DNA from 2 places in the Escherichia albertii genome. Region 2 is predicted to be linked to the other one. Evidence: riboswitches for the same ligand, from Rfam matches in the RefSeq annotation. Region 2 holds a riboswitch; the other holds the start of a gene.
What was found. Region 2 has a riboswitch for cobalamin ahead of PS053_RS05100 (hypothetical protein). Riboswitches for the same ligand answer to the same signal wherever they lie in the genome.

Region 1 (15,698 bases), 2.2 Mb from region 2:
TCATGAAATCGTCTCCACTGCGCTAACTTCACCTGATGCACCAATAAAGCGAACTTCTGGCTCAAGCCAGACATTAAATTTTTCACCCACTTTCTGTCTTACATGATGTGCCAGTTGCACGACATCTTCGCTTTTTGCATTGTCTTCATTAATGAGAACTAACGCCTGTTGACGGTGCACCGCAGCCCCACCCATTTGCATCCCTTTTAGCTGGCACTGATCGATAAGCCAACCTGCTGCCAGTTTTACTGAACCATCCGCCTGGGGGTAATTTGGTGCGGTTGGAAATTGTGCCAATAATGCTTTAGCCGTTTCGGCAGGTACAACAGGGTTTTTGAAGAAACTACCGGCATTGCCATTCACTTTTGGATCAGGGAGTTTGGTGGTGCGCATATGACACACCGCATCAAATACTTGCTGTGGCGTTACTGTTGTAGGATCCAGACGAGTTAAGTCACCATACGTTAGTACAGGTTGCCACTCTTTTGGCAGACGCAGACCTACGGCTACAATGGCGAAGCGGCCCTGGTATTCATGTTTAAAAATACTGTCGCGATAGCCAAAACGGCACTCTTTGGCAGTTAAGCGCACTTGCTTGCCTGTCGCCAGTTCAACACAGTCAACATAAGCGCAAACTCGCTGTAATTCTACGCCATAAGCACCAATATTCTGGATAGGTGATGAGCCAACACAACCAGGAATTAATGCCAGATTTTCCAGACCGGGCATACCTTCCTGCAAAGTGTATTTTACCAGGCGATGCCAGTTTTCTCCGGCTCCTACATGTAAATACCACGTATCAGGTTCATCATGAATTTCGATACCTTTGATTCGGTTGATGATCACCGTACCGCGATAGTCTTCCAGAAAAAGTACATTACTTCCTTCACCCAGAATAAGAACGGGTTGTCCTTCTGCGGTTGCATGCTGCCAGGCATTGAGTAGTTGTTGTTCGTCTTCGGCACATACAATGTGTTGAGCATTATGATCAATGCCAAATGTATTCCAGGGTTTTAAGGAGTGGTTCATAGCTGCTTTCCTGATGCAAAAACGAGGCTAGTTTACCGTATCTGCGGGGGTATGGCTTGTAGATATGATGACAGGAAGTGTTTGTAGAAACGCAAAAAGGCCATCCTTATGGATGGCCTTCTGTTTAATTTGATGCCTGGCAGTTCCCTACTCTCGCATGGGGAAGCCCCACACTACCATCGGCGCTACGGCGTTTCACTTCTGAGTTCGGCATGGGGTCAGGTGGGACCACCGCGCTATCTCCGCCAGGCAAATTCTTTGTGCTCTGTCCTGTGTCTTTTCCACTGATACTGCGCCGGCTGCATTCCCGAAAGTCAGTCACATACTTCAGTATGCTCCTTCCTTCGCTTCATTTGCCGCCTTGTCTCAGCGTAAAACCCTTCGGACTCTGAATCTGAGCTGAAAATCTTCTCTCAATCCGCCAAAACACCTTCGGCGTTGTAAGGTTAAGCCTCACGGTTCATTAGTACCGGTTAGCTCAACGCATCGCTGCGCTTACACACCCGGCCTATCAACGTCGTCGTCTTCAACGTTCCTTCAGGAGACTCTAAGTCTCAGGGAGAACTCATCTCGGGGCAAGTTTCGTGCTTAGATGCTTTCAGCACTTATCTCTTCCGCATTTAGCTACCGGGCAGTGCCATTGGCATGACAACCCGAACACCAGTGATGCGTCCACTCCGGTCCTCTCGTACTAGGAGCAGCCCCCCTCAGTTCTCCAGCGCCCACGGCAGATAGGGACCGAACTGTCTCACGACGTTCTAAACCCAGCTCGCGTACCACTTTAAATGGCGAACAGCCATACCCTTGGGACCTACTTCAGCCCCAGGATGTGATGAGCCGACATCGAGGTGCCAAACACCGCCGTCGATATGAACTCTTGGGCGGTATCAGCCTGTTATCCCCGGAGTACCTTTTATCCGTTGAGCGATGGCCCTTCCATTCAGAACCACCGGATCACTATGACCTGCTTTCGCACCTGCTCGCGCCGTCACGCTCGCAGTCAAGCTGGCTTATGCCATTGCACTAACCTCCTGATGTCCGACCAGGATTAGCCAACCTTCGTGCTCCTCCGTTACTCTTTAGGAGGAGACCGCCCCAGTCAAACTACCCACCAGACACTGTCCGCAACCCCGATAAGGGGCCAACGTTAGAACACCAGCCATTAAAGGGTGGTATTTCAAGGACGGCTCCATGCAGACTGGCGTCCACACTTCAAAGCCTCCCACCTATCCTACACATCAAGGACCAGTGTTCAGTGTCAAGCTATAGTAAAGGTTCACGGGGTCTTTCCGTCTTGCCGCGGGTACACTGCATCTTCACAGCGAGTTCAATTTCACTGAGTCTCGGGTGGAGACAGCCTGGCCATCATTACGCCATTCGTGCAGGTCGGAACTTACCCGACAAGGAATTTCGCTACCTTAGGACCGTTATAGTTACGGCCGCCGTTTACCGGGGCTTCGATCAAGAGCTTCGCTTGCGCTGACCCCATCAATTAACCTTCCGGCACCGGGCAGGCGTCACACCGTATACGTCCACTTTCGTGTTTGCACAGTGCTGTGTTTTTAATAAACAGTTGCAGCCAGCTGGTATCTTCGACTGATTTCAGCTCCACGAGCAAGTCGCTTCACCTACCATCAGCGTGCCTTCTCCCGAAGTTACGGCACCATTTTGCCTAGTTCCTTCACCCGAGTTCTCTCAAGCGCCTTGGTATTCTCTACCTGACCACCTGTGTCGGTTTGGGGTACGATTTGATGCTACCTGATGCTTAGAGGCTTTTCCTGGAAGCAGGGCATTTGTTGCTTCAGCACCGTAGTGCCTCGTCATCACGCCTCAGCCTTGATTCTCCGGATTTGCCTGGAAAACCAGCCTACACGCTTAAACCGGGACAACCGTCGCCCGGCCAACATAGCCTTCTCCGTCCCCCCTTCGCAGTAACACCAAGTACAGGAATATTAACCTGTTTCCCATCGACTACGCCTTTCGGCCTCGCCTTAGGGGTCGACTCACCCTGCCCCGATTAACGTTGGACAGGAACCCTTGGTCTTCCGGCGAGCGGGCTTTTCACCCGCTTTATCGTTACTTATGTCAGCATTCGCACTTCTGATACCTCCAGCATGCCTCACAGCACACCTTCACAGGCTTACAGAACGCTCCCCTACCCAACAACGCATCAGCGTCGCTGCCGCAGCTTCGGTGCATGGTTTAGCCCCGTTACATCTTCCGCGCAGGCCGACTCGACCAGTGAGCTATTACGCTTTCTTTAAATGATGGCTGCTTCTAAGCCAACATCCTGGCTGTCTGGGCCTTCCCACATCGTTTCCCACTTAACCATGACTTTGGGACCTTAGCTGGCGGTCTGGGTTGTTTCCCTCTTCACGACGGACGTTAGCACCCGCCGTGTGTCTCCCGTGATAACATTCTCCGGTATTCGCAGTTTGCATCGGGTTGGTAAGTCGGGATGACCCCCTTGCCGAAACAGTGCTCTACCCCCGGAGATGAATTCACGAGGCGCTACCTAAATAGCTTTCGGGGAGAACCAGCTATCTCCCGGTTTGATTGGCCTTTCACCCCCAGCCACAAGTCATCCGCTAATTTTTCAACATTAGTCGGTTCGGTCCTCCAGTTAGTGTTACCCAACCTTCAACCTGCCCATGGCTAGATCACCGGGTTTCGGGTCTATACCCTGCAACTTAACGCCCAGTTAAGACTCGGTTTCCCTCCGGCTCCCCTATTCGGTTAACCTTGCTACAGAATATAAGTCGCTGACCCATTATACAAAAGGTACGCAGTCACCCCATTAAGAGGCTCCCACTGCTTGTACGTACACGGTTTCAGGTTCTTTTTCACTCCCCTCGCCGGGGTTCTTTTCGCCTTTCCCTCACGGTACTGGTTCACTATCGGTCAGTCAGGAGTATTTAGCCTTGGAGGATGGTCCCCCCATATTCAGACAGGATACCACGTGTCCCGCCCTACTCTTCGAGCTCACAGCATGTGCATTTTTGTGTACGGGGCTGTCACCCTGTATCGCGCGCCTTTCCAGACGCTTCCACTAACACACACACTGATTCAGGCTCTGGGCTCCTCCCCGTTCGCTCGCCGCTACTGGGGGAATCTCGGTTGATTTCTTTTCCTCGGGGTACTTAGATGTTTCAGTTCCCCCGGTTCGCCTCATTAACCTATGGATTCAGTTAATGATAGTGTGTCGGAACACACTGGGTTTCCCCATTCGGACATCGCCGGTTATAACGGTTCATATCACCTTACCGACGCTTTTCGCAGATTAGCACGTCCTTCATCGCCTCTGACTGCCAGGGCATCCACCGTGTACGCTTAGTCGCTTAACCTCACAACCCGAAGATGTTTCTTTCGATTCATCATCGTGTTGCGAAAATTTGAGAGACTCACGAATAATCTTTCGACTATTCAGTGTTTCAATTTTCAGCTTGATCCAGATTTTTAAAGAGCAAAACTTCGCAGTGAACCTTTGCAGGTACACTCTGAAGTATTTTTTGTTTAATCACTACAGAGATGGTGGAGCTATGCGGGATCGAACCGCAGACCTCCTGCGTGCAAAGCAGGCGCTCTCCCAGCTGAGCTATAGCCCCATAACATGTAGTTAAAACCTCTTCAAATTTGCCGTGCAAATTTGGTAGGCCTGAGTGGACTTGAACCACCGACCTCACCCTTATCAGGGGTGCGCTCTAACCACCTGAGCTACAAGCCTGTAGAGGTTTTACTGCTCATTTTCATCAGACAATCTGTGTGAGCACTGCAAAGTACAGTTCTTTCAGGTAAGGAGGTGATCCAACCGCAGGTTCCCCTACGGTTACCTTGTTACGACTTCACCCCAGTCATGAATCACAAAGTGGTAAGCGCCCTCCCGAAGGTTAAGCTACCTACTTCTTTTGCAACCCACTCCCATGGTGTGACGGGCGGTGTGTACAAGGCCCGGGAACGTATTCACCGTGGCATTCTGATCCACGATTACTAGCGATTCCGACTTCATGGAGTCGAGTTGCAGACTCCAATCCGGACTACGACGCACTTTATGAGGTCCGCTTGCTCTCGCGAGGTCGCTTCTCTTTGTATGCGCCATTGTAGCACGTGTGTAGCCCTGGTCGTAAGGGCCATGATGACTTGACGTCATCCCCACCTTCCTCCAGTTTATCACTGGCAGTCTCCTTTGAGTTCCCGGCCTAACCGCTGGCAACAAAGGATAAGGGTTGCGCTCGTTGCGGGACTTAACCCAACATTTCACAACACGAGCTGACGACAGCCATGCAGCACCTGTCTCACGGTTCCCGAAGGCACATTCTCATCTCTGAAAACTTCCGTGGATGTCAAGACCAGGTAAGGTTCTTCGCGTTGCATCGAATTAAACCACATGCTCCACCGCTTGTGCGGGCCCCCGTCAATTCATTTGAGTTTTAACCTTGCGGCCGTACTCCCCAGGCGGTCGACTTAACGCGTTAGCTCCGGAAGCCACGCCTCAAGGGCACAACCTCCAAGTCGACATCGTTTACGGCGTGGACTACCAGGGTATCTAATCCTGTTTGCTCCCCACGCTTTCGCACCTGAGCGTCAGTCTTCGTCCAGGGGGCCGCCTTCGCCACCGGTATTCCTCCAGATCTCTACGCATTTCACCGCTACACCTGGAATTCTACCCCCCTCTACGAGACTCAAGCTGACCAGTATCAGATGCAGTTCCCAGGTTGAGCCCGGGGATTTCACATCTGACTTAATCAACCGCCTGCGTGCGCTTTACGCCCAGTAATTCCGATTAACGCTTGCACCCTCCGTATTACCGCGGCTGCTGGCACGGAGTTAGCCGGTGCTTCTTCTGCGGGTAACGTCAATGAGCAAAGGTATTAACTTTACTCCCTTCCTCCCCGCTGAAAGTACTTTACAACCCGAAGGCCTTCTTCATACACGCGGCATGGCTGCATCAGGCTTGCGCCCATTGTGCAATATTCCCCACTGCTGCCTCCCGTAGGAGTCTGGACCGTGTCTCAGTTCCAGTGTGGCTGGTCATCCTCTCAGACCAGCTAGGGATCGTCGCCTTGGTGAGCCGTTACCTCACCAACAAGCTAATCCCATCTGGGCACATCCGATGGCAAGAGGCCCGAAGGTCCCCCTCTTTGGTCTTGCGACGTTATGCGGTATTAGCTACCGTTTCCAGTAGTTATCCCCCTCCATCGGGCAGTTTCCCAGACATTACTCACCCGTCCGCCACTCGTCAGCAAAGAAGCAAGCTTCTTCCTGTTACCGTTCGACTTGCATGTGTTAGGCCTGCCGCCAGCGTTCAATCTGAGCCATGATCAAACTCTTCAATTTAAAAGTTTGATGCTCAAAGAATTAAACTTCGTAATGAATTACGTGTTCACTCTTGAGACTTGGTATTCATTTTTCGTCTTGCGACGTTAAGAATCCGTATCTTCGAGTGCCCACACAGATTGTCTGATAAATTGTTAAAGAGCAGTGCCGCTTCGCTTTTTCTCAGCGGCGCGGGGTGTGCATAATACGCTTTCCCGCTACAGAGTCAAGCATTTTTTGCTTTTCTCTGCCGAGATTCTCAGGAGAACCTCGCTGACCCGGCGGCGTGTTTGCCGTTGTTCCGTGTCAGTGGTGGCGCATTATAGGGAGTTATTCCGGCCTGACAAGAGGAAATTTAAAATAATTTTCCGAGTGCGCAACATTCAACCAAATCAGTCCGGGATTGCCAGTTTTTCGAGCGTTTTGAAGCCATAGCGCTGTAAAACAGGCAATAATTGTTCAGCTTCTGGCGTCATTGCCATGCAAAAGGCAATGTTAGCGTCGGCAGATTTTGCCTCCGGGGCTTCATGCTCTAACAACCAGGCCGTTCGGCGAGCAATCGCTGCGCCAGAGTCCACCAGTCGGGTTCCCTCTGGCAGCACTTGCAATAGCTCTTCTTGTAATAGAGGAAAGTGGGTACAGCCCAGAACAACGGTGTCTGGCGGTTCTTTCATTCTCAACCACGGACGCAAGATACGTTTTAGCGCATCCAGAGAAATGTCTTCGCCATGCAGCTTCGCTTCAGCTAATTCAACCATTTCCGCCGATCCCAGCATTTCTATCTGGCATTCATTGGCGAAACGGGCGATCAGCTCATGGGTATAAGAACGCTTCACCGTACCGCGGGTTGCCAGCAATCCAACAATGCCATTAGCAGTTAGACGCGCAGCGGGTTTAATTGCCGGCACAACACCGACAACCGGGAAAGCGAACTTTTCGCGTAATGCAGGAAGCGAAACGGTACTGGCTGTATTGCAAGCCACCACCGCCAGCGCAAGGGGATAATGCTCTTGCACCGCAGTGACAATTTCCACCACGCGCTCAACAACAAACTCTTCGCTCTTTTCGCCATACGGGAAAGCGACGTTATCGAAAGCATAAATGTAATGGAGATCCGGTAAGAGACGGCGGATCTCGTCATAGACCGACAACCCACCGACGCCGGAGTCAAACACCAGCACGGTGGGACGTGGTTCAGAAGGTGTAGCTGCCAGACAAGGTGTATTCCCGTCCTGCAGTTTGGTAGCCATAGACTGTCTCGTAATCTTTGTCGAACAGGTTGGCTATTTTACCACGAACTGTCAGGTGAGAGGTGACTGGATACGCAACCGCGAGATCCCACAAACTCACACCGCCCATTTTCACAGTTTGATACGGCCAGGAAGAGTAATCCTTATCATAACGAGTTCCTAAATACTGATAAGTAATACCCCAGTCGAAGTCATACAGTTGCCAGTCAAGCTGGTATTTCACCTGCTGTTTAGCACGACGTAACAGCGGCGTATCAGTAATCGCGTTACGCGCATCGACATAATCATAACTCACTGTATGCATCAGAGGACCGGTATCAAAATTGGCAGTCGCCTCGACACCTTTAATCCGCGCTTTCCCTTCGTTGTAATATTTCAGGGTGTGATCGTCATAATCGATCAAATCACTGACATCGTTACGATACCCAGAAATACGCCAGCTCACCCCAGCGGTTAAGCCTTCAAACGCACCTTCCCATTGTTTACTTTTCTCAGGATTCAGATTCGGATTACCGTAGAAGCCATACAGTTGCCCAAGATTAGGAGCCTTGTAAGACGTGCCATAAGAGGCGATAAAACGATACCCTTCAATGAACTCCCAACCGGCGCTGGCTTGCCAGGTGCCATGACGACCAAACTGAGAGTTATCGTCGCTGCGTGCTGCGCCTTCAAACGTAAAATCGCCGACTTGTTGCAGCCCGGTCAGATAGATACCGGTATTACGCTGATCATAACCCTCGTCAACATACCCCGTGCCCGGCGTCGTGGTCTGCTTCTGCCAGTCAACACCCGCACCAATATTACCGTGCCCAACGGTAACGTTGTTTGCCCATTGGATGGTGTACTGCTTCATCTCATCCAACGTCGCCGACGAATCATAACGACCATAATGAGGATCATAGTTGTAATCTTTGCTATGGCTGTAACTGGTAATCAGTTGTGATTTAATCAGTTCGCTGTTATAGCGCAGCCCGGCGTCCCAACTTTGGCTATAGAGTTTACGGGTATCGAGAAGCGGCGAGCCGGGAGAATAATACGCGTCATAATTGGTACGATTATCATAGCCATAGCCGCGCACAAAACCGCTCCAGACATCGGTAAAGTTATGTTCCAGCGCGCCGTAAAGCGTTTTGCTTAAGAAACCATCTTTATCTGGCTGCGCTTGCATTCCGGTATTGCCATAAGCAACAACGTCAAAGCCATGGGTATAGGCGTAATCACCCAACAGAGTTACCCGTGTTTTATCCCCCAGTTGTTGCTGTGTAGAGACATCGTAATTCTGATAACTATTACTTCCCCATCCCGCTGATATTTCCGTTCCCGGTTCATCGCGCGTCGTGATGATATTCACTACCCCGCCTATCGCATCAGAACCATAAACGGCGGATCGCGGCCCGCGGATATATTCGACACGTTGCACCAGCGCAATAGGGAATTGGCTAAGATCAGCAGAACCACTCACCCCCGCCAAATTCAGGCGTACACCATCAATTAACACCAATACATGACTGGCATTAGTACCACGAATAAAAATAGAAGAGAGTTGACCTGACCCGCCATTTTGAGTGATATCCACGCCCGGAAGACGACGCAGCACATCGTTGACCGAAGTCGATTGCCAGCGGTCAATATCCTGGCGCGTCACAACAGTCGTTGGCGCCAGCACAGTGCTACGAGGCTGTTCAAAACGGTTAGCAGTAACGACGAGAGTATCCGGGCTGGTGTCCTGTGCCCAAGCAGAAAATGCCGTGACGGAGAACGCCGTCAGCAGCGAAGCTTTTTTAATCATTGTAAAGCATCCACAATAGAAGAAGGATGCCGCAGGTTTCACCGATAGTACGCGATGATGAGAACCAGATGCGACGTTGGCCGGCAGGTCTTCGGGCTTGGAGGGGTATCCACAGGATACAAAAGAGATGATGACTTCCCACCGGATGGCAGTGTCAGCATTACGCAATCATCGCACCTTTCCTTACCGCTGCGCGTCAGCTCCAGATTTGCACTGGATTCCCTATTAACTCACAGGACCGGCGAGTGGATGCTACAGGTTGTAACAAGTTGCTGTCCAGACGTAGCTCACAAATAGGAATTCATCAAGATCTGGACATCTGATGAGCAATCCCTACAATCGCCGCGTACTTTAATTTTTCAGGATACATCATGACCCCCGAACACCTTCCAACAGAACAGTATGAAGCGCAGTTAGCCGAAAAAGTGGTGCGTTTGCAAAGTATGATGGCACCGTTTTCTGACCTGGTTCCGGAAGTGTTTCGCTCGCCGGTCAGTCATTACCGGATGCGTGCAGAGTTCCGCATCTGGCACGATGGCGATGACCTGTACCACATCATTTTCGATCAGCAAACCAAAAGCCGCATCCGCGTAGAGAGCTTTCCTGCCGCCAGTGAACTTATCAACCAGTTAATGACGGCAATGATTGCGGGCGTGCGTAATAATCCCGTTCTGCGCAACAAGCTGTTCCAGATTGATTACCTCACCACGCTAAGTAACCAGGCAGTGGTTTCCCTGCTGTATCATAAAAAGCTGGACGATGAGTGGCGTCAGCAGGCGGAAGCTCTGCGTGATGCGCTGCGCGCGCAGAATCTGAATGTACATCTGATTGGTCGGGCAACGAAAACCAAAATCGAGCTGGATCAAGATTACATCGACGAACGTCTGCCTGTAGCAGGCAAAGAGATGATCTACCGTCAGGTGGAGAATAGCTTCACCCAGCCGAACGCGGCGATGAATATTCAGATGCTGGAATGGGCGCTGGACGTCACCAAAGGATCAAAGGGCGATTTACTGGAGCTGTACTGCGGCAACGGTAACTTTTCGTTAGCGCTGGCGCGTAATTTTGATCGGGTACTCGCCACCGAAATCGCCAAGCCGTCAGTCGCCGCGGCGCAATACAACATTGCCGCTAACCATATTGATAACGTACAAATAATTCGTATGGCAGCGGAAGAGTTTACCCAGGCGATGAATGGCGTACGCGAGTTTAACCGTTTACAGGGAATCGACTTAAAGAGTTATCAGTGCGAAACCATTTTTGTCGACCCGCCGCGCAGCGGTCTGGACAGTGAAACCGAGAAAATGGTGCAGGCGTATCCGCGTATTCTGTATATCTCCTGCAACCCGGAAACACTGTGTAAGAATCTGGAAACATTAAGCCAGACGCACAAAGTTGAACGTCTGGCTCTGTTTGATCAGTTCCCTTATACACACCATATGGAGTGCGGTGTGTTACTGACTGCGAAGTAAAACCCAGGCCGGATAAGATGCGCCAGCATCGCATCCGGCATGATACCGATTACTCAGCAACGTCCTGTTTACGGTTACGCATCTTAGCGCCAATCCAGAACACCATAATGACGGACAGCACGGCCGGGAAGAAGTTAGAACCGATATCCGGGTATTCCGCTCGAACCACAGTGCTGTACAGCAGTACACCGAGAATAAAGCAGGCTGCGGCCAGTCCCGGTAAACCGACAGGCATAGTGCGATTAAGGTAACGTTGATGCAGGCAGTAAACTGTCAGTACCAGGGAAATAACAGGGAATACAGAAAATGGCACAATGGAGCTAAATAGCGCTGCAAAAGTACCATTAATCGATAAGCCAGCAATCAGTGCCAGCAGCAGCGTACCTCTGTCTTGATTTGCTTGTTTCATTACTCGTCCTTCACATTTCCCGGAATAATTGCGGTTTTATCTTGTTCACGGCGATACCAGTAATAAGCCCCTTTCGAAATCATTCGCAGTTGCAGTACCAGTCGCTCTTCTAATTGCCGACGTTGTTCAATGCCGACATCCAACGCCTCGGCGCCTGCACTGAAGACAATCGTCACCATGGCTTCAGCCTGCGCTTCAGTAAACGCACGAGGCATATGGTTTTCGAGTTCCAGATAGTCCGCAAGTTCCGCAATGAAGTGCTGAATTTCACGCGCGACGGCGGCACGAAATGCAGCGGAGGTGCCGGAGCGTTCCCGCAATAATAACCGGAAGGCATTCGGATTATTACCAATGAACTCCATAAATGTGGAGACCGAGGTACGGATCACACTCCCGCCTTTAGCAATACGCTGACGAGCCTGGCGCATTAGCTGACGCAGCATTAAGCCGCTTTCATCAACCATTGTCAGACCAAGTTCATCTACGTCGCGGAAATGCCGATAAAAAGAGGTGGGAGCGATGCCCGCTTCACGCGCCACTTCACGCAAACTCAAACTGGCGAAACTACGTTCAGCGCTTAACTGGCTAAATGCGGCTTCCACCAGCGAACGTCGGGTTTTTTCTTTTTGTTGCGCTCTTACGCCCATCACGATGTCTGAATCCTTGCCAAAAGTACCGCTGGCACTATACCAGAAGAATGAACATACTGGATTCATCCCGTGTTGTGAATGAACAGTAACGCAACCAGACAGAATTATTGCAGCTCTTTAGCCGGTTCTTTCACGAACAACAACGCCAACATCGATAACAACGTTCCCCCGCCCAGATACCACGCCGGAGCCGTCAGGCTATCCAGTAACACAATGGATTGTGTCGCAAAATATTGTGCAAAACCGCCGAAGATTGCCACACCTATGCTATAGACCAGGGCAAATCCCAGAGCGCGAATACGTTTGGGCAACAGCTCAGAGATCAGCAACATCACAGGTACGCCGCCCAACGTGGTAAAGCTGACCATCACGAAAACCACCGTCAACAACATGCCTGGGCTTGGGTAATTCACCAACAACCAGAACGAAGGCCAGCTACAGATCAACACCATCACACGCGAGATAAAAATCAGCTTTTTACGTCCGACTGAATCACACAGCATCCCCACCAGCAGCGCGCCAGCAAACGTAATTACCCCTGCCAGTAACATCGCTGCATGAGAATAGTGTTGAGGCATCCCCAGATACTTCGCCGCCCAGGTACCGTAGTAAAAGAGAGAGATATAGGTCGCAACCGTACTACCAATAGCGAGTAAAACGCCGTTGGCAAGGGTTGCTTTATGTTGCATAAGTAAAGAGAAGGCGCTTTCGTTGGCAACGACTTTTTTATTGTGCGCAGGTGCAGGCCCATCGTTTTCCAGGCTCAGGCGCAGCCAGCAACCGATGGGCGCTAATAGCACACCAATAAAAAACGGCACACGCCAGCCCCATTCCGCCATTACGGTTTCTGAACCTGTGACGAACGGCAACCATGCGCTTAAACCTAAAGCAACGACACCGCCAAAGGTTGTTGCCAGACCTTGAGTCGCCAGCGACCAACTACTGTAAAAACCACGACGATTTGCCGGAGCTGACTCTACCAGCAAAGACATTGAGGCTCCGACTTCACCACCCGCCGCAACCCCCTGAATCAGGCGCGCCAGCACCAGTGTCGCCGTTCCCCAATAGCCCGCCGTTGCATATGTCGGCGCGATACCAATCATCAGCGTCCCCAGGCTCATCAGGGCAATGGTAAACACCATCGCGGGTTTGCGGCCGAATCGATCTGCCCATGCTCCGACAATAACGCCACCAAGCGGACGCATAAAAAAGCTCACCCCGAAGGTGGCGAATGCCAGTAATAGTGCGACGTTTTTATCCGCGCTGGGAGGGAAAAACAGCGCGCTAATGTAGACGACAAAAAAGTTGTAAACACCAAAATCAAAAAATTCGAGCGCATTGCCAAACGCTGAGGCAAAAATCACCCGCTTACCGCTGGGCTTTTTCCTTACGTCCATTGTTTCATTTACGATCGCCGTCATTCCATGTTCCTTGCCATAAGAGTTGTTGTGTTTTGTGTTGTTTTTTATTTATTGCAGCCAGGTTTCTACCAGTGCGCCCCAGTAGCTGCTTGCCGGGACCAGGCTTGCATCGTTGAAGTCATAACCGGGGTTATGAACCATGCATGCCCCTTCCCCGACATCACCATTACCGAACAGCAAAAAAGCGCCTTTCGGCTGGGCTTCCAGCATGAAAGAGAAATCTTCGCTACCCATCAGTGGCTTGATGCCAAACTCGGCCCGCTCTTCACCAAACGTTTTACACGCTACCTGCCAGGCAAAGCGCGCCATCTCTTCATCGTTAACCAACACCGGAGTACCGTTAACATGCGTAACTTCAGCCGTTGCGCCAAAACTGGCTGCCTGGGCTTGTGCTAAAGCGGGGAGACGAGTCAGAAGAAGTTGTCGGGTTTCACGACTCAGGGAGCGGACGCTGATTTTCATTTCAGCGCTATCAGGGATTACGTTAGCGGCTTCACCCGCAACAATGCTGCCGACAGTTATCACTGCCGCTTCCAGTGGATCAACATTGCGCGCTACTATACTTTGCAATGCGGTGGTGATATGCGCGGCAACCACAACCGAATCAATCGCTTTGTGAGGAATCGCACCATGTCCGCCACAACCGCGAACGGTAATGTGGAATTGATCCATTGACGCCATCAGCGCCCCAGGCTGGAAATAAAACTTACCCACCGGCAAACCAGGCATGTTATGCATGCCGAAAATGACATCACAGGGGAAACGGTCGAAAAGGCCCTCTTTAACCATAATCTCACCGCCATTGATCATCTCTTCCGCTGGCTGGAAGATGAGACGCAACGTACCGTTAAAACGGCGAGTTTCAGCAAGATAACGCGCGGCTCCCAATAATATTGTGGTATGCCCGTCATGCCCGCAGGCATGCATTAAACCCGGTTGTTTACTGGCCCAGGGCTTGTCGCTATTTTCATAAATTGGCAACGCATCCATATCAGCGCGCAGACCAATACTTTTCTCTCCGTCACCCACCTTTAATGTGGCCACCACGCCAGTCGTCGCCAGCCCTTGCACTACCTCATAGCCCCACTGGCGTAGCTTTTCCGCTACCAACGTACTGGTTTTAAACTCTCGTAATCCCAGTTCAGGATTTTCATGAATCTGATGGCGGATCTCGCGCAGCTCTTCCTCAAACCCACGAATATAGTGTTCGATCATCTGCTATTCCTTTATTCACTTATAAACAGGCTAATTAATGGATTTTATTGATGGTATAAATATAAATAACTCATCAATATAAAATATTTATATATTTGTTTTATAATGATATTTCAAAAAGACAATAACAAAAAAGCACGCTTCGGCAAGATAAAACTATCAGCTATAAGAAAAAGCGATTAATAGTGAATAAATAAAATAAGAAGGGGGAAGACAAAGCCAGGGCCGCTCATGATATAGCCAGATAAATGACGGGGATCAATTGGCTTACCCGCGATAAAATGTTACCATTCTGTTGCTTTTATGTATAAGAACAGGTAAGCCCTACCATGCCACATTCCTACGATTACGATGCCATAGTAATAGGTTCCGGCCCCGGCGGCGAAGGCGCTGCAATGGGCCTGGTTAAACAAGGAGCGCGCGTCGCGGTTATTGAACGTTATCAAAACGTTGGCGGCGGCTGTACCCACTGGGGCACCATCCCATCAAAAGCCCTCCGCCACGCCGTCAGCCGTATCATTGAATTCAATCAAAACCCACTTTACAGCGACCATTCGCGACTACTCCGTTCTTCTTTTGCCGATATTCTCAATCATGCTGATAACGTGATTAATCAACAAACGCGCATGCGTCAGGGATTTTACGAACGTAATCACTGTGAAATATTGCAGGGGAACGCCCGCTTTGTTGACGAACACACGCTGGCACTGGACTGCCCGGACGGCACGGCCGAAACGCTGACCGCTGAAAAATTTGTTATTGCCTGCGGTTCACGTCCTTATCATCCAACGGATGTCGATTTCACTCATCCACGCATTTACGACAGCGACTCAATTCTTAGCATGCATCACGAACCGCGCCACGTGCTTATCTATGGCGCTGGAGTAATCGGCTGCGAATATGCGTCGATCTTCCGTGGTATGGATGTGAAAGTGGATCTGATCAACACTCGCGATCGCCTGCTGGCATTCCTTGATCAAGAGATGTCTGATTCTCTCTCCTATCACTTCTGGAACAGTGGCGTAGTGATTCGCCACAACGAAGAGTATGAGAAGATTGAAGGCTGCGATGACGGCGTGATCATGCACCTGAAGTCAGGTAAAAAACTGAAAGCAGACTGCCTGCTCTATGCCAACGGTCGCACCGGGAA
Region 2 (15,698 bases):
ACTATGAATGATTCACTCAAGGCGCAATGCGTTGCCGAGTTTTTAGGCACCGGACTGTTCCTCTTTTTTGGCATTGGTTGTTTGTGTGCGCTCAAACTTGCCGGGGCAAGTCTGGGTCTGTGGGAAATTTGTATCATTTGGGGATTAGGTATTTCGCTTGCTGTTTACCTTACGGCAGGAATTTCCGGCGCTCATCTCAATCCCGCGGTTACGATTGCTCTATGGTTGTTTGCCGCTTTTCCTGGTCGTAAAGTGCTGCCATTTTGTGTGGCGCAATTAGCGGGAGCCTTTGGTGGTGCGGTTCTGGCGTATTTTTTATACAGCAATTTGTTCATCGATTTTGAATCTGCCCACAATATGGTTCGTGGTAGTGCAGAAAGTTTACAACTTGCCAGTATCTTTAGTACTTATCCTGCAGCGGCGTTAAATATATGGCAGGCGGCGTTGGTTGAAGTAGTCATCACGTCTATGTTAATGGGGGTGATTATGGCATTGACCGATGATGGTAATGGCGTGCCAAAAGGCCCTCTTGCGCCTTTACTGATTGGTATTCTGGTCGCTGTTATTGGTGCTTCTACCGGACCATTAACCGGTTTTGCCATGAATCCAGCGCGTGATTTTGGGCCAAAAATTTTCACCTGGCTTGCGGGGTGGGGGGAAATTGCGATGACTGGCGGACGCAATATTCCTTATTTCGTTGTACCCATTATTGCTCCGGTTATTGGTGCATGTATTGGTGCGGCAATTTATCGCTTTCTCATTGCGCAGAATTTACCTGTCAATAGTGTTACGCCTAAAGGTATCAGCGAATAGTGAAATAATCTGGCGGTTATAATCGTTTATTTTTTTACTGTTTGTGATCTGCTTTCCGAACTTATTAAAAAGTCTCCCACGCTACGGAGGCTTTTGTTATTGTCCAGTATACTTCGCGTCAGTTAAACATCAGGGATGATGTGAAGTTTAAATGTAAAGCAATTGTTTTTACTATAACAACAAATTAACTGGGAGGTTTTATCATGATTTCTGCGGCGACACTTAATTCAGAACTCATTAATAAAATCGCGCAGGATTTTGCGCAGGCGACCAGCCTTGCGGTTGTCGTGGTCAATATCCACGGTGATGAAATCTCAGAACTGTTTAACTTCACTCCATTTTGTCAGATGATGCGGCAGCATCCTCAGCTTAGTACTCGCTGCCGTATGAGCGATCGTTGTGGGGGCCTGGAATCTTCTAAATCCGATCAACCGTGTATTTATCGCTGTCACGCAGGATTAACCGATTTCTCAATTCCTCTGGTGATCTCCGGGCATTTAGTTGGCTTTGTGTTGTGTGGACAAGTTCGCCTGCGTAATGATGATGTCGATTTGGTTGATATTCTGAATGTTGATGATTGTTGGCAGGCAGACCCCGAACTACTTAATGAATTTCGCAAAGTACCGGAGATGGATTACTCGAGAGTTATGGCCTCTGCCGATTTGTTGAAGTTGATTGTGGAAAATTGTCTCAAGAAGCAACTCAATTTTGTCGTTATTAAAGAGAATAAATCTCATTCGGATTCGGTGCGCCAGACTCGTACGCCTAATCCCCACGATAATAAAATGAAAAAAGCATTACGTTATATAGATGCGCATTTATCAGACGATTTGCGTTTGGAAGATGTTGCCTCGCATGTTTATCTAAGCCCTTATTATTTCAGTAAGTTGTTTAAGAAATATCACGGAATTGGTTTTAATGCGTGGGTAAACCAACAACGGATGGCCAGCGCCCGTGAGTTGCTGTGTCATAGTGACTGGAGCATCGCCAGCATTGCGCGTAATTTAGGCTTCTCACAAACCAGTTATTTTTGCAAAGTTTTTAGACAGACTTATCAGGTAACGCCGCAGGTATATCGTCAACAAATTAGCGAAAATACGGCTGCGGAAACGGCATAAATTCAATGTAAAAAATGAGGGATAATTAAATAGACTCTGGCAGTAATAATTCATTGACGTGTTATGGGAAAAGTGAAATCAGCTCATAACATACGCTGACAGGTTTGGCACATTTGTGCCTGGGAAGAGGGTGGAAATCCCTCGCAGCCCCCGCTGCTGTAATGCTGACAACCCCGAAAATGCCACTGATCGTGAGATCGGGAAGGTCGGGTGAGGATGATGCTAAGCCAGAAGACCTGCCTGTCAGTTAATACCAACAACTTCGGTGGGAAGTGGGTTGTCCAGAAGAGCCCTGTTGGGTACTGGCGCGTCTTTATACCCCTACCACCCTGAAAGGATCAGGGTATGGCGACATTATTAAGTTCATTCATCGTAAAACCGACAGGCATCAGGAGTGCAGTTAAAGCGCAGCAATCTTTTTTCATGGCATATCGTTCTGACCGTCATGGCCGTAAATCAAGTGGGAGACGGGAGGTATGAAAACGATAAAGCCAGAATCAATAGGTCTTTTTTGTCTCTCATCTGGCGATGTTGAACTGGCGAAATATCTGGCTGGCATGTTGCCAATAACCTGTTTTGTCGGTGAGGATTGGCAGCAAGGCTTCCGGTCTTGCAACGGTGGGCTATTACAATCGTTATCAGATGCGTTTCGTGATTATTCAGTGTTGTTATTGATTGCTGAAAGCGGGGCATTCATACCAGAAAATCTCCCTCACTCTGATGGAGTGACGGTCATCTTAATAGCAGAGCACAATGCCCGCTTGCTGGCTGGTCCGGCTGGTGGTGCAACAGCATTAATCCATTATCTGGATGAGGCGTGTCAACGTCGGAGAACCGCCGTCAGTGACGCACTTTGTCGGGCGTTAACAAGAGAAAATCGAGCTATTCCACAATGCGGTTTTAATTCATAATATGTTGATAAAAATAAGTTTTTATTGCGCGCAGTATTCGTCGCGGTAATGTTATTACGGTCAGCAACGATGGAGTATCCATTGTTCTGATTAAAAAATATCATCACATAATTGAACCAGGAGTCAGTCTGATGATTTTTGTGACGAGAAGAGTCGGCACGGATAGAGCATCATCGGCAAAGTCGCCCGGCGCACGTGGAATGCTGGCAACAACGTAATGGGTTAATTGACGTAGACATTAATTCGCAGAATGCTGTGTTGCTGGAATGTATTATGACAATGGTGACTAATCTGTTGTTTGAATATAGCCGCGATACGATGGCGAGATTCCGTCGTTGATTACACGTGTCAACCTTGTCCTGCAACGGTCGTATTAGTGACCAATGAGGTGGTGATGAACATTGTGTTGGAAAATCGTCTGGCGCGATATCTTCGTGATATTGCCAGATGAGGAAATCAATGGTTAGCTGTTGTGGAAGATGAAGTATGGTTGGTCGATCCAGGTATTGGAGTAAAATTTAAATGAGTAAATTATTTTGGGCGATGCTCTCTTTTATTACACGTCTGCCTGTTCCTCGACGCTGGTCCCAGGAGTTGGATTTTGAACATTATTCTCGCGGTATTATTACCTTTCCTTTAATTGGATTATTACTGGGCGCAATTAGTGGTCTGGTATTTATCGCGTTACAGGCATGGTGTGGTATCCCATTGGCTGCGCTGTTTAGTGTACTGGCTTTGGCTTTGATGACGGGCGGGTTTCATCTGGACGGTCTTGCGGATACTTGCGATGGTGTTTTTTCGGCACGTAGTCGCGATCGCATGCTGGAAATTATGCGCGATAGCCGTTTAGGAACCCATGGTGGTCTGGCGCTGATTTTTGTCCTGCTGGCAAAAATTTTGGTGTTGAGTGAGCTGGCCTTGCGCGGTGAGCCGATGCTTGCATCGTTGGCGGCGGCTTGTGCTGTAAGTCGTGGTAGCGCCGTATTGCTGATGTATCGTCATCGTTATGCTCGGGAGGAGGGGCTTGGTAATGTTTTCATCGGTAAGATAGAGGGACAGCAAACCTGTGTCACCATTGGGTTGGCGGTTATTTTTTCCGCAATATTATTGCCAGGTATACAGGGTGTGGCTGCTATGGTGGTTACGATGGCGGCGATTTTCATACTTGGTCAGCTACTTAAACGTACTCTGGGAGGGCAAACTGGCGATACGTTGGGGGCGGCTATTGAACTGGGGGAACTGGTTTTCTTGCTGGCGCTATTGTAAGGCCGATAGCTTAAGGGAAGCCATGTTATCCCGGCAGAGATTGAGTTCTGTCTCAACATTGAATCAAGGGGGGTGCCCCTATTAAGTTGTCAAGCATGTTATGACGCCTGCGGGGTATAAAAAGTCCCGTCGCGCATCATGGCGAACAGAACGTCGCAGCGTCGTCTCGCCAGGGCGATAAGCGCCTGATTGTGTCGTTTTCCCTGACTCATTTTGCGGGTGTAGTAAGCCCTGGAGAGCGGATCCCTGAGCGCGGCGAAGGCCGACAGGAACAACGCCCGTTTGAGAGCTTTATTACCCCGTCGCGAGGGATGCTCACCGCGTATTGACGAGCCGGATCGCCGAGTTACCGGCGCAAGGCCAGCATAAGCAGCGAGATGTGCGGCAGAGGCGAAGGCGCGGCAGGCGACCTCGGTGAGGAGTCTGGCTGCGGTCCTGACACCGACTCCGGGCATACTGGTCAGGACCGGGTAAAGAGGGTGAGCAAGAACTCGCTGTTCTACCTCAAGCGCCACCTCGTCTCTTTGCTTACGCAGCGTGATGAGCTGGAGTGCCAGACGTGGCAGTACTACGGCAGTGGCATTCGTGCCGGGAACGACGACGGTTTGTTCGGCCAGTGCCTGAGCTATGTCTGCTGCAAGGCGTTTACCCAGACGAGGCGCAAGTTTGCAGAGCTGGGCTGCCAGCTTCTTCTCACCCAGCGAAGCGAGTTTTTCTGGTGAGGGATATCGCTGGAGAAGATCGAGTACCGCCGGGTGATCAAGTCTCGGACCGAGAACGCGCTCCAGTGCCGGATGTATCTGGGTCAGAAGGCCGCGGATACGGTTGCTGGCCTGCGTTGTCTGTGCGGCAAGATCATCATCGAAGCCGCAGAGCATGGAGAGTTCGGCGATTTGCTCGTCAGCCAGTTTCAGCGTGCGTAGCGCGTGAGGCAGGGTACGGGCAGCTTCGGCAATGATGGCAGCGTCACGAGCATCAGTTTTAGCTTCACCGGCGTGTAAGTCGGCTATGCGGCGCATGGCCAGTCCAGGGAGGTATCCGACAAGGACTCCTTCTGAGCGGGCAACGGCGACAGGTAACGCACCGATGGTAGCTGGCTGATCAACAACCAGCAGTATCTGACCATGTTGTTTCAGGTCAGATATTAGCGACCTGAGTTTGTTTTCGTCGTTGGGTAATGCTTTATCGAACAGGCGTTTACCTGAACGATTAATGGCTACAGCGTGATGCGTATCTTTACCGACATCAACGCCGATAAAGACCTGGACGGATTCGTAATCGCTGGATTCGGTCATTCTGTCTCCCTTGTATATGGGTTAACCAGATAACCACGGGGAGCAGGTACCGGCATCCACGTTACAGACGGTCCCGGCAAAAGTGCCTGACCTGACCCCTATTAGCGGTTACCAGCGCCCCACCAGACCCGGTGACATCACCCCCCGGATCATGGACGACTGGGGGCAGTAATCATGCCGGGTCTGGCTGGCTAACACCCCATTATAAGGGGTACGAATAAAGTAACGGGGGGGGGGACACCTGGCATAAAAACCGTTTGAAATTCACTGTTAGAAACGAAAAGTCTGGGAAAAGCTATAATAATTGAATTGCTTTCGCGACTTAGGAAAGGGAAATGATGCGTCGTGTAAATATTTTTTGTTCATTGGTTCTACTTTTTGTCAGTCATAATAGCCTGGCGGTAACTTATCCATTACCTCCTGAGGGCAGTCGTTTGGTGGGGCAGCCCATTACGATAACTGTTCCTGAGCATAATACCCGGCCTTTGGAAACCTTTGCCGCACAACACGGGCAAGGTCTGAGTAATATGCTGGAAGCAAATCCGGGAGTAGACGTTTTCTTACCAAAGTCGGGTTCACAATTGATCATACCGCAGCAGCTTATTTTGCCTGCTACTGCCCGGAAGGGGATTGTCGTTAACGTCGCTGAGATGCGTCTTTATTATTACCCGCCAGACAGCAATACTGTGGAAGTGTTTCCTGTAGGCATTGGCGAGGCAGGGCGTGAAACGCCGCGTAACTGGGTGACAACCGTGGAGCGTAAACAAGAAGCGCCAACCTGGACGCCGACACCCAATACCCGCCGCGAATATGCTAAACGTGGCGAGAGTTTGCCTGCGTTTGTTCCTGCTGGCCCCGATAATCCCATGGGGCTATATGCTATTTACATCGGTAGGCTTTATGCAATCCACGGAACCAACGCAAATTTTGGTATCGGACTGCGGGTAAGTCAGGGGTGTATACGCCTGCGTAATGATGATATCAAATACCTGTTCGATAACGTGCCTGTAGGTACACGCGTACAGATTATTGATCAACCGATAAAATATACGACGGAGCCAGACGGTTCGAAATGGCTGGAGGTTCATGAACCGTTGTCGCGCAATCGTGCGGAGTATGAGTCAGACAGAAAAGTTCCTTTGCCGATAACGCCTTCTTTGCGGACGTTTATCAACGAACAAGGCGTTGATGCGAATCGCGCAAATGCCACGTTACAACGTCGCTCAGGTATGCCAGTACAAATTAATTCCGAATCAGGGAAGATGCTTTAAAATGACAGTCGAGTAAAAAGCAAAAAGCCTGCTTGAAAGCAGGCTTTTTTAAATTTGGCTCCTCTGACTGGACTCGAACTTCATCTGTATCTCCTGCTGTTAGTGGCTTTCAAAAAATGGCGTTTGTTTTTACCATCATATTTACCAGCATTTTTAATGCCATATCACCATAAAGTCAATTACTATCAATTAGTTATGACAATACGCTTCACTGAACCTCACTGAACGATCTCCCTCTTCTGCTACAAATCTTCAATCACTGATTCAACAGATTACTGCTATTACCCGATATGTTTACCCCCGGAAAGATAACGAAAGACAGAAGAACACTATATGACCAATGCTGAGAGCGCCAGCTATCATTATTCCCTTTCTCTATGCTGCTGGATGCGTTAACGTCAATGTAATGAACATCAACATTTTTAGGGAAAAGAATGACAAAAAGAATACCTGTCGCGGAGATAGTGGAAGCATTAAGCAAATGGTTTGATGTTAGCCGCTATGATGCGTTGAAAGACCTCACTCTGGAACAAATTTATGCAGAGCTGGAAAGGCGCATGTTTGTCTATAAAGCCAGACAGCAATGGGAAACACTGGACGATAAGCATCGTAATGCCGTTATTCACCATGATGCGATGATCCACTCTGGTAGGGTCTTGCTGGAGGATAAATGGATCTCTGAAAGCCACATGCTGTCTCATAGCTATGCTGTCAGGCCAATGACAAGGAACTCACTGTTTAACTATGGACGGGCAATGTATCGGCTGGAGAATACGCCTCAAGAAGAAAATGTTTCAGTGAGTTCGGATTACATCTCTGAATACCTGAAACAGGGAGGGCTGAATCCTGCGAACAAGATGCTGATTGAAATTGACTTGGAAGAAGCCAGCAGTGACGATCTGGCTGAACACCTGAAAGTGCTTATCAGTCAGTGGCAAAAGCACCTGAAAGTGCCTAAACCACCGGAAAAAGATTTCCGGTTTGGTCATAAAACATTCCAGAAGATACTTGATTACAAGATTATCCCACTGATGGACCTCATCGCTTGGGAACAGCTCAACAACCAGAAAATCAAATACCCTGTATTGGCTGGTATCCTACACCCCGATATGCGTTATGCCAGAGGTAGCGAGCAAATCAAAGACACTGATTATCCGCTTGCCCACGGTTTTTTAAGCAATGACAATTATTTCAAGTCACTGAATGATTTTTTCATAAAAAACAATCTGGTGAAAAACTCACCTATTCTTGATGTCATCGCAATGAATGACAAACCAGAAACAAAAAAGAAAACAAGGGACATCCACTAACACTGAACTTCCCCTGTATTCATTTCTTATAAACATCCCCTGAATTCACTGGTCCTGAACATCCCTCTGGTTCAGGGCTGGTGAACCAACCTAGTTTTCCACAAGCGATCTCCCTACAATTATCTCCATCAAATAACACAGGAGATAAATATGGTTAAAAGAGAAATAAAAGCAAAGACAACGTTTATCCGTTTACCAGAAGTAATAAAACGCACCGGATTTGGTAAAACGTGGATTTACGAACTGATTAAGGCCGGACGGTTTCCATCGCAGGTGAAAACAGGGATAAGAGCGGTGGCATTCATTGAAAGTGAGATTGATGAATGGATTGACGCGACTATTCGAAACTCACGCCAGAACGCTGCATAAAAACAGAAACAAGATCTCGTGTCGAACAGATAACTGTTCGCACAGGGCATCTTATTATCCTAAACAATAATGGAGAAGAATATGAAGATAGAACTTATTACGACAAAACATTTTATTGAACAAGCCGAATATTATTTCAGGAACTATATGGACGGATTGCATAGGAATGCACCAGATGATTTTTATTATTTTATCAACAATAAATATAATATGAATGACATTATGGAAAGTATCATTAAAAAACGAGATATCATTTTTATGATGACACCGAAGAAGGTAAAAGGAATCGGATTTATGGAGAAGTAAGCCACAGTAAGGTAAAGAAACACCTTCGTCAGCTTTGGATTATCTATAAGTGTGTATACCGCTAATACTACAGCATTTCATTTTTAATATTAACCAAAAGGAAAATCCAATGAATACATTTAAAAATAAAAACACTGAAATCTTTTATATTGTGTCCTTGCATATCTACGCGGAGCTTTTTAACTCAAAGGATAAAACGACTAGCAATATGATTATAACGCATGTAATGGATCATGAGTTTGTCTGTAGGCTAATCGATCTGGCGATGAGAAATGCTGAGAAACATCTTCTGAAAAAAGCATGGAAAAAGAACGCTGCTGAAAAACTGTCTGAGGTGGATTTTAAAGGGGTTAAGCAGGCATTAGCCAAAATGCATTATACGGTTCTGGCGGAATCAATATGTTGATATGTTCTGACGTATATCGGCCCCTTCATGGGGCTGATAAAAAATCTTATTTGTCTATCCAAGGAGCAAAAAATGATTGATGAATTTCATGTGATGTATATGTATAAAAAAATCCAAGCGGAAGCCGCAACCACTGACATCAAAACACTTGAACAGCTTTTGAAAAAGTTCAGGAGCGTGGTTAACGAACGTCGTGAAGAATACTATCAGGAGATTGGTGAGAAAAAAGCGCGTAAGTTGAAAATGAAAAGATTACAAAGAATGCTTGAGAAGATGGCGTGTGACCGAGTCTCGCCAGAAGATCTCATTGACTGATAAGTGTTCTGTATAATAACGTATCTATATTAAAAACATGGAGGTGGTTATGGGCTGGGAGCTTCACATTGTAAGAACGGAACATTGGTTCGATAGCGCAAGTGCTCCAATCAGTAGTGAAGAATGGCTCCAGCTTGTTAATGATGATAAAGAACTATCTATAGATAACAAGAACGGTGATTTTTTTGCTACATGGAGTGGGCATTGTGAACTCGATGAACCTTGGCTTGATTGGAATGATGGAAGGATTTCAACAAAACATCCTGACGAAGCCCTTTACTGTAAAATGTTGCAGATAGCTGAGAAGCTACATGCTGTAGTCGTTGATGAGGATGACCATAAATATTCGCTACCAAGTGACCTTATGAATCCTTCATGGGCGAATTCATCACCGACGGATAAAAAAACATCCTTATGGGGAAGGTTAATTTCAAAAGTAAAAAAATCTTTTTTAAGTGTTGTTTAGCCAGATTCTATCTGATGCACTAATAATTAAGAATGATGCTAGGGAACTAAAATGATTATAAATGACATTTTTAAAATATCTGAAACAATCACATCCCCATTTCACTATATATTCAAGAGAAAACTTTCACATTATTTATATCAGAAAAATATTATTGAAATTCTCGGTAGAGTTAATGAAAATAAACTGCGCGGATGGTATAGTCCATGTGATTTGATGAATGCCAGAGAATTCAGAGGGATGATTAATTCGCTTTTCCAACCCGGTGACTATCATTTTTCCACTATGGATATTGCTGCTGCAATTAGTATTGCAACAGGTCATTATTCTGATAACGAGTTTAACAAATTTAGCAACGAGATTATTGATTTCTCATATCATATATCACATGAAATAAAGGAATCAATAATTAAAAATAAAGTAATTCGAGATGGCTTGGTTGATTATGGTAAAAATATTAGTTTAATTGATATCAAATCAGATCGCAAAGCAATTGAATGCCTATTTAAGGATAAAAAAGAGTTATTTCGACATTACTTTTCCACGTTTAATAATACTTTCTATAATCATAGCATTCAGATTTGGCATCAAGGTAATGATAATACGTGGATTGACTGGACCGAAAAAAATTCTATACGCATAAACATTAATCCCTATAAAATCCGAGAAGGTTTCTTTTTAATCGGATTTGACTATCGTGATATTACAAATGGTGAAAGGTTGCATGTTGCCAGTAATAAAGATGGACATGAATACTTTAATAAATACTTGAAAAATAGTTCGCGTGTGTGGATGCAGTAAGCAAACAATAATTGGCTAGCAACAGGAGATGAGATAATTCTAATATTCGGGAATGAATCATCATTATTTTGTAGTCATTTGGGGAGATGGATTAATTTCAACGTCCTGTTCGTAGTCGCCTCTATTGTTGCAGGTTAATTACTGATGGAGCGAAAGTAAAACCGCCAAATTAGATTGACGGTTTTATTGTGATTAGATCGCAAAGTCTTCCAGCGTTTTACCAGCTTCGATAGCAGCGGCGATTGCTTTAGGAGTACGGCCCTGACCCGTCCAAGTCTGCTCATTACCGTTCTCATCTGTATATTTGTATTTAGCAGGACGAGGAGCACGAGTTGATTTGGTTTTAGGCTGGGATGAACCAACGGAAGCGAGTAGTTCTGTAGGATCGATACCGTCTTCTAACAGTTTCTGGCGGAAGGCTTCAAGTTTAGCCTGACGTTCTTCTTGTTCTTTACGGGCTGAATTTTCTTCCTCACGGCGATCTTCAACGATTGTGGTGAGTTTTTCCAGCATCTCTTCCAGAGTTGCCAGATCTGTTTCACGAGCCTGTGCGCGAAGTGTACGAATATTGTTCAGTGCCTTAAGAGCTTCACTCATAGTATGTCATCCGGTGTTTTAAAATAGGCGATTAATAAAAATAATGCTTACGGTGCTGTTGGAAAAATCAAAAAAAACAGTCAGTAAATAATATAGTAAACATTATTGCATAAGCAATCTAATACATCACATTTCACACGAATAGCATAGAGTCGTTTTAAAGAGACATTTTCCTGCGCTTTTGGTTTGATGGTTCGAACTCTGACGAGATACGAGATAGTTGCTCAAGACTATGTTCAATTGAACGTTGGAACTCAACAGCGGCTTCTGTGCGTTGTTTTATGACCAAGGCTATTATTTCTTCATCACTCTTATCTGAAATGGCCTTACGGTATAACACGCGTTCGTTAAATAAATCGAGATTACCTGATGATTTGGCTGATGTGTTAGCTTTTGAACTGCTGATGGGATTTAACTCGTCTATAAAGTATTCAATAAGAGATTCTCTCTTTTTTTCCAGCCTGCGAAGTTCGGTATGGGCAGACTTAAATTTCTGAGCTTTAACCAATGGAATATCATCGGAACGTAGTTTACGATATTCATTTCTGTATTCTTCTATTGGAATGTGATTTTTTAGTTCTTTGACTGTATTTACGTATTCGATTAAATCACTGTTGTCTGTTTTTACTTTTCTCATAAGAAATACCTCGTAGATAAAATAATAGATATATTTATATTACGAGATATGGTGTAAGTGTCAAATTGGCGTAGGTATAAAAATATTACTTTGATTTATACTGTTCAAAAATAAGTTCACCTGTCTCTGTATAAATTTCTATTTTACCTACTTTACCATCAGTGCCTTTTATCGAGAAACGAATTAATCTTTCATTATGATATTTTTCTAACAAGTCAGGTCGTTCACTAAAGTATCTTGATTTTGTGGCGCGATCTTTCAGATAGTCGCAGCTTGAACAAACCTGTTTTCTGAAATCCTTCTCATATAAACCGCTTTCTTTTATTTTTGAAGAAATAAAAGCTTTTAAAGGTCGTTCATATTCCTCTCTTTCTTTCGCTTTGCGTATTTGTTCTTCTTTCTTGTGCTGTTCTTCAATACGGTAAAGTCTGCCTTGTTCTTCCTGCGCTCGTATTATATCCTCTTGGATTATTTTACTAATGATTGAGGCAGGAACAACACTGATACCTTCAGACCACCCCTGATAAGGATTATTGTTTTGTATATTTCGGACTGTAGCAGATATTCTGTCTATATCCAGTTCTTTATCAAAGGAAACAATGCGTTGTCCGTTTTCTTTTGATATGAGCTTAGCCGTGTTTACCGGGGATTCCAGACCCTTTAATTTGAATGTGGCTACGGCACTGTTGCGACTTCTATAATATAATGCTTGTTTCTTTTCTCCTATGTAGCATTCAAGGTAAGAGAAAATCTTAAACTCCTGAATGCCAAATGTTTCCTCAAGCATGGTCATCTGCTCAGCCAATATATTTAGTATATCACTCTTGGATAGCTTTTCGTGGAGCTTAATCTCAAGCGAACCGGGTAGTTTTTTCATTATTATTTCCTTGTTGTTGTTATTTTATCTGGATACTTTCTGCATATGAGACTCTATGTCAACAGAGTTCCTCCTTGCTTCCTCGTTTTCCTTTGTTCTTTTATATACGTTTCGTGGTTTATCAATATGTATGCTGTTATTGGGATTAGGAACAGCGTTATTCTTTTTCTTCTTACTGAAAATAAACGCGTCAGTATAAATTTCTTTAACCTCTGTTTCTAAGGTCAGTTTTCTTCTTTCTCCCTGTGAATGTTTCGTATAGTTTTCTGGATACTGCTCTATCTCTGCGCAAAGATTGCGAGCGTTGCTCAACTGTTCTTTTCGTTTCTGATCCAGTTGATGACTCATCCCTTTTGCGAAAATGTTAGAGTTGATATAGAGATGACCATGATGCTCTACAAGTATTCCTTTCTGTCTGAGTTTTTTAAAAATGTTAGACATATTACCGGAAGCGATGTTCAGTGCTTTACACAGCGATGATTGCGAAAGATTGATCAGATTTCCAAACTCCATATACTCCAAGATATAGGTTAATACACGGAATTCATTCTTGGATATGTCAAGATCAGAGAAGACTCGAAAGTTGGAAGTAAAAGCAAACACATAAGGTTGTGAAAACGAAATAGCTTTATCTTCCTCAGAAGAAATAACTGTCGTTGATTTTATTTCTTTGTTTTGTAGCAAGCGTCTTGCGATATCAATCTTTTGTTCTGTAGTTAATGATTCAAATAAGTGTAATAGGTCAGCATCGTTTGTATTCATATTATTCTCTCTTATTATTTTTGTTATATGTATTTTAATACTATGCAAAAAAGTGAAAGTCAATAGTAGAACTATAAATAAAATAGGAAGTATATTATTATGACAATGTTATATGTTAAAAAAGCTATGTTTAAACATAGGAAAAAAAGTTGTGAAGCCGCGATTTTACTGGTCCGGGACTATGCTTATAATTAAATAATTAGTAAGAAGTTAAGAGAGTCCAGTTTTACTTTTGCGTTATGTTTTAGTGGTTTTACAGGGGCTATTGTATTCCTTAATAACTGCTATCAGCGAAGTGATTGTTTCGAACAATCACGAACCGCTGCTTTTATTGTGAGAGCTTAATTAAGATTTCTTTTGTTTTATTAGCGTCTACGACGCGATCTTTTTTTGGATAAATCCATCATTATCGGAGACAAGCTCCTCACAGCAGAGTGATTGTTGGCAACAATCACGAAGTGCTGCTACTCAAGATATAGTTTTCCTATACGTTTAAGAGCAAATGCTATATGTCAGATGGGGAATGCTATGTTTAAACATAGGATCCGAATTAAAAGTTAAAAGGAAAATAGATCTGGCTATGACCGAATACACTTGTTTATTACCTCATAGTAGTATAATCAAATACAAAATGTCAATGTTAGGGCGTAGCCGTGCGTCAGCACAGAGATAAATATTTTTTCAAAAAGTAGTTTAAAAATAATAAGTAAAAGCATGAAGAAAACACAGATATATTTGATTTTTACGCTTACGATGGAGTATTAAACAGTAATAAAATAATAAAAGGAAAATACAATGAACAATATCAAAATGATCACACTCTTCCATCCACATGACAAAACACCATTTATGATCTGTATTGTAAACAAAGTAGAAGATACAGAACTTGGATTGAAATTAACTCTTGAAAACGGCAACAGCATTTGTGTCAATAACTATGACCATTATCTGTTATCAGAGTCTGCAAGTCGTTGCGATAAAGACAGGTTGAAAAATATTTATATTCGCTTGGTCTCAGAACTTACACAGATGAGTGAAGAAACTATAAAATCACAGATGTTATAAAACACCTATAAAATATAATAAATATTTTTGATATTATTATTAGTTGCATGGTATTAAATAAAAACAATAACAGGAAAAATATCATGCGAAAAATAAAAACAAAAATCTACTTGCCTACAGCTTTGACAGAAAATATGGATAAACACTATATCCCTGTTTTACAGGATTTAAGAAAAGCGATATACAGCGACAGAATGTTATCAAGGCTTGCAGATAGCGGCAATATTGTTATCCATAGTTCAGTTGGGTATCCGGTTGCTAAATACAAAAACACGGGGATTAGCATAGGTATAGAGCCATTGAATCCAATGATAAGACAAGATCTGACTCTTGGATATATAGTGGTCGTCAGAAACGGGAAAACATCACAGGAGATTAATGGTTTACTTAACAGGTCATTGCTAAAAGCAATAAGCACTTTTAAGGATCACATCAACGAATATGAATCAGTAAAAATCAAAATGCGATAACAACCTATGTTCTGGTAAAATATTTAGTCTGATAACTACAGGAGGAGGATGAGCGATGGAAGGTAAGTTAATTTTTTGTTCCGATGCAATACTACGGTTTCAGTCCAATTACGAAGAAACCGCTGCTGTTCCATTGTTCCCATTCGCTGAGAGAGAATCCTTTTGTTCCTCTGTTTTAATCATTGATGATAGTTAGAATGTTGGTAATATATTGTCCATATTTATTTGCTATGAGGAGAAGATAATGGCAGGGAATAGGCAACATTTTATCCCACGTTTTTTACAAAGAGGTTTTTCTAACGAAAAAAATGGGAAGTATTTTACTAACTGGTATAGAAAAGATTGTTTCAAGGAAAACATGATAGTAGAGAATATTGGTTTGGAAAACAAGTTTTATTCTCACTATGGCGATTCAAGCGTTGATAAAAAAATAACAGAAAACGAAACATACAGTTATTCACGCATACTTAATAGTTTAGTCGATGGGACTTACAACCTAGACAACAGGAAAGATTTAGCCGAGTTTATTTATCATATGGAGATTAGAACAAAAAACTTAAGAGAAAACATGATAGATTCATGGGCATATTTTGGTGAGCAATTAAAAAACAGATTGCTAGACAAGGAAACTCTTATTGATTAT

Region 1: it holds a riboswitch for cobalamin, as region 2 does, so the genes downstream of both, btuB (TonB-dependent vitamin B12 receptor BtuB) here and PS053_RS05100 (hypothetical protein) in region 2, are expected to answer to the same signal.

What each region holds. Positions count from the first base shown of each region.
Region 1 covers NZ_CP117568.1:3,233,628-3,249,325, reverse strand. The annotation lists gene birA (bifunctional biotin--[acetyl-CoA-carboxylase] ligase/biotin operon repressor BirA) at 1-4, opposite strand, end outside; gene murB (UDP-N-acetylmuramate dehydrogenase) at 1-1,029, opposite strand; rRNA gene rrf (5S ribosomal RNA) at 1,164-1,279, opposite strand; rRNA gene PS053_RS15810 (23S ribosomal RNA) at 1,472-4,373, opposite strand; tRNA gene PS053_RS15805 (tRNA-Ala) at 4,559-4,634, opposite strand; tRNA gene PS053_RS15800 (tRNA-Ile) at 4,677-4,753, opposite strand; rRNA gene PS053_RS15795 (16S ribosomal RNA) at 4,822-6,363, opposite strand; gene murI (glutamate racemase) at 6,735-7,592, opposite strand; gene btuB (TonB-dependent vitamin B12 receptor BtuB) at 7,537-9,381, opposite strand; cobalamin riboswitch at 9,447-9,639, opposite strand; gene trmA (tRNA (uridine(54)-C5)-methyltransferase TrmA) at 9,753-10,853, shown strand; gene PS053_RS15775 (YijD family membrane protein) at 10,903-11,262, opposite strand; gene fabR (HTH-type transcriptional repressor FabR) at 11,262-11,912, opposite strand; gene PS053_RS15765 (citrate-proton symporter) at 12,017-13,333, opposite strand; gene PS053_RS15760 (M20 aminoacylase family protein) at 13,382-14,548, opposite strand; gene sthA (Si-specific NAD(P)(+) transhydrogenase) at 14,878-15,698, shown strand, end outside.
Region 2 covers NZ_CP117568.1:1,014,080-1,029,777, reverse strand. The annotation lists gene pduF (propanediol diffusion facilitator PduF) at 4-813, shown strand; gene pocR (transcriptional regulator PocR) at 1,017-1,931, shown strand; cobalamin riboswitch at 2,015-2,189, shown strand; gene PS053_RS05100 (hypothetical protein) at 2,408-2,842, shown strand; partial or broken gene PS053_RS05095 (bifunctional adenosylcobinamide kinase/adenosylcobinamide-phosphate guanylyltransferase) at 2,990-3,368, shown strand; gene cobS (adenosylcobinamide-GDP ribazoletransferase) at 3,365-4,108, shown strand; gene PS053_RS05085 (IS110-like element ISEc20 family transposase) at 4,207-5,403, opposite strand; gene ldtA (L,D-transpeptidase) at 5,739-6,674, shown strand; gene PS053_RS05075 (DUF6387 family protein) at 7,109-7,984, shown strand; gene PS053_RS05070 (helix-turn-helix transcriptional regulator) at 8,135-8,353, shown strand; partial or broken gene PS053_RS05065 (hypothetical protein) at 8,435-8,724, shown strand; gene PS053_RS05060 (hypothetical protein) at 8,769-9,065, shown strand; gene PS053_RS05055 (H-NS family histone-like protein) at 9,138-9,380, shown strand; gene PS053_RS05050 (thioredoxin) at 9,430-9,846, shown strand; gene PS053_RS05045 (hypothetical protein) at 9,898-10,647, shown strand; gene PS053_RS05040 (H-NS family histone-like protein) at 10,840-11,244, opposite strand; gene PS053_RS05035 (DUF4756 family protein) at 11,402-11,881, opposite strand; gene PS053_RS05030 (hypothetical protein) at 11,967-12,758, opposite strand; gene PS053_RS05025 (replication/maintenance protein RepL) at 12,783-13,520, opposite strand; gene PS053_RS05020 (hypothetical protein) at 14,316-14,585, shown strand; gene PS053_RS05015 (hypothetical protein) at 14,669-15,055, shown strand; gene PS053_RS05010 (DUF4238 domain-containing protein) at 15,300-15,698, shown strand, end outside.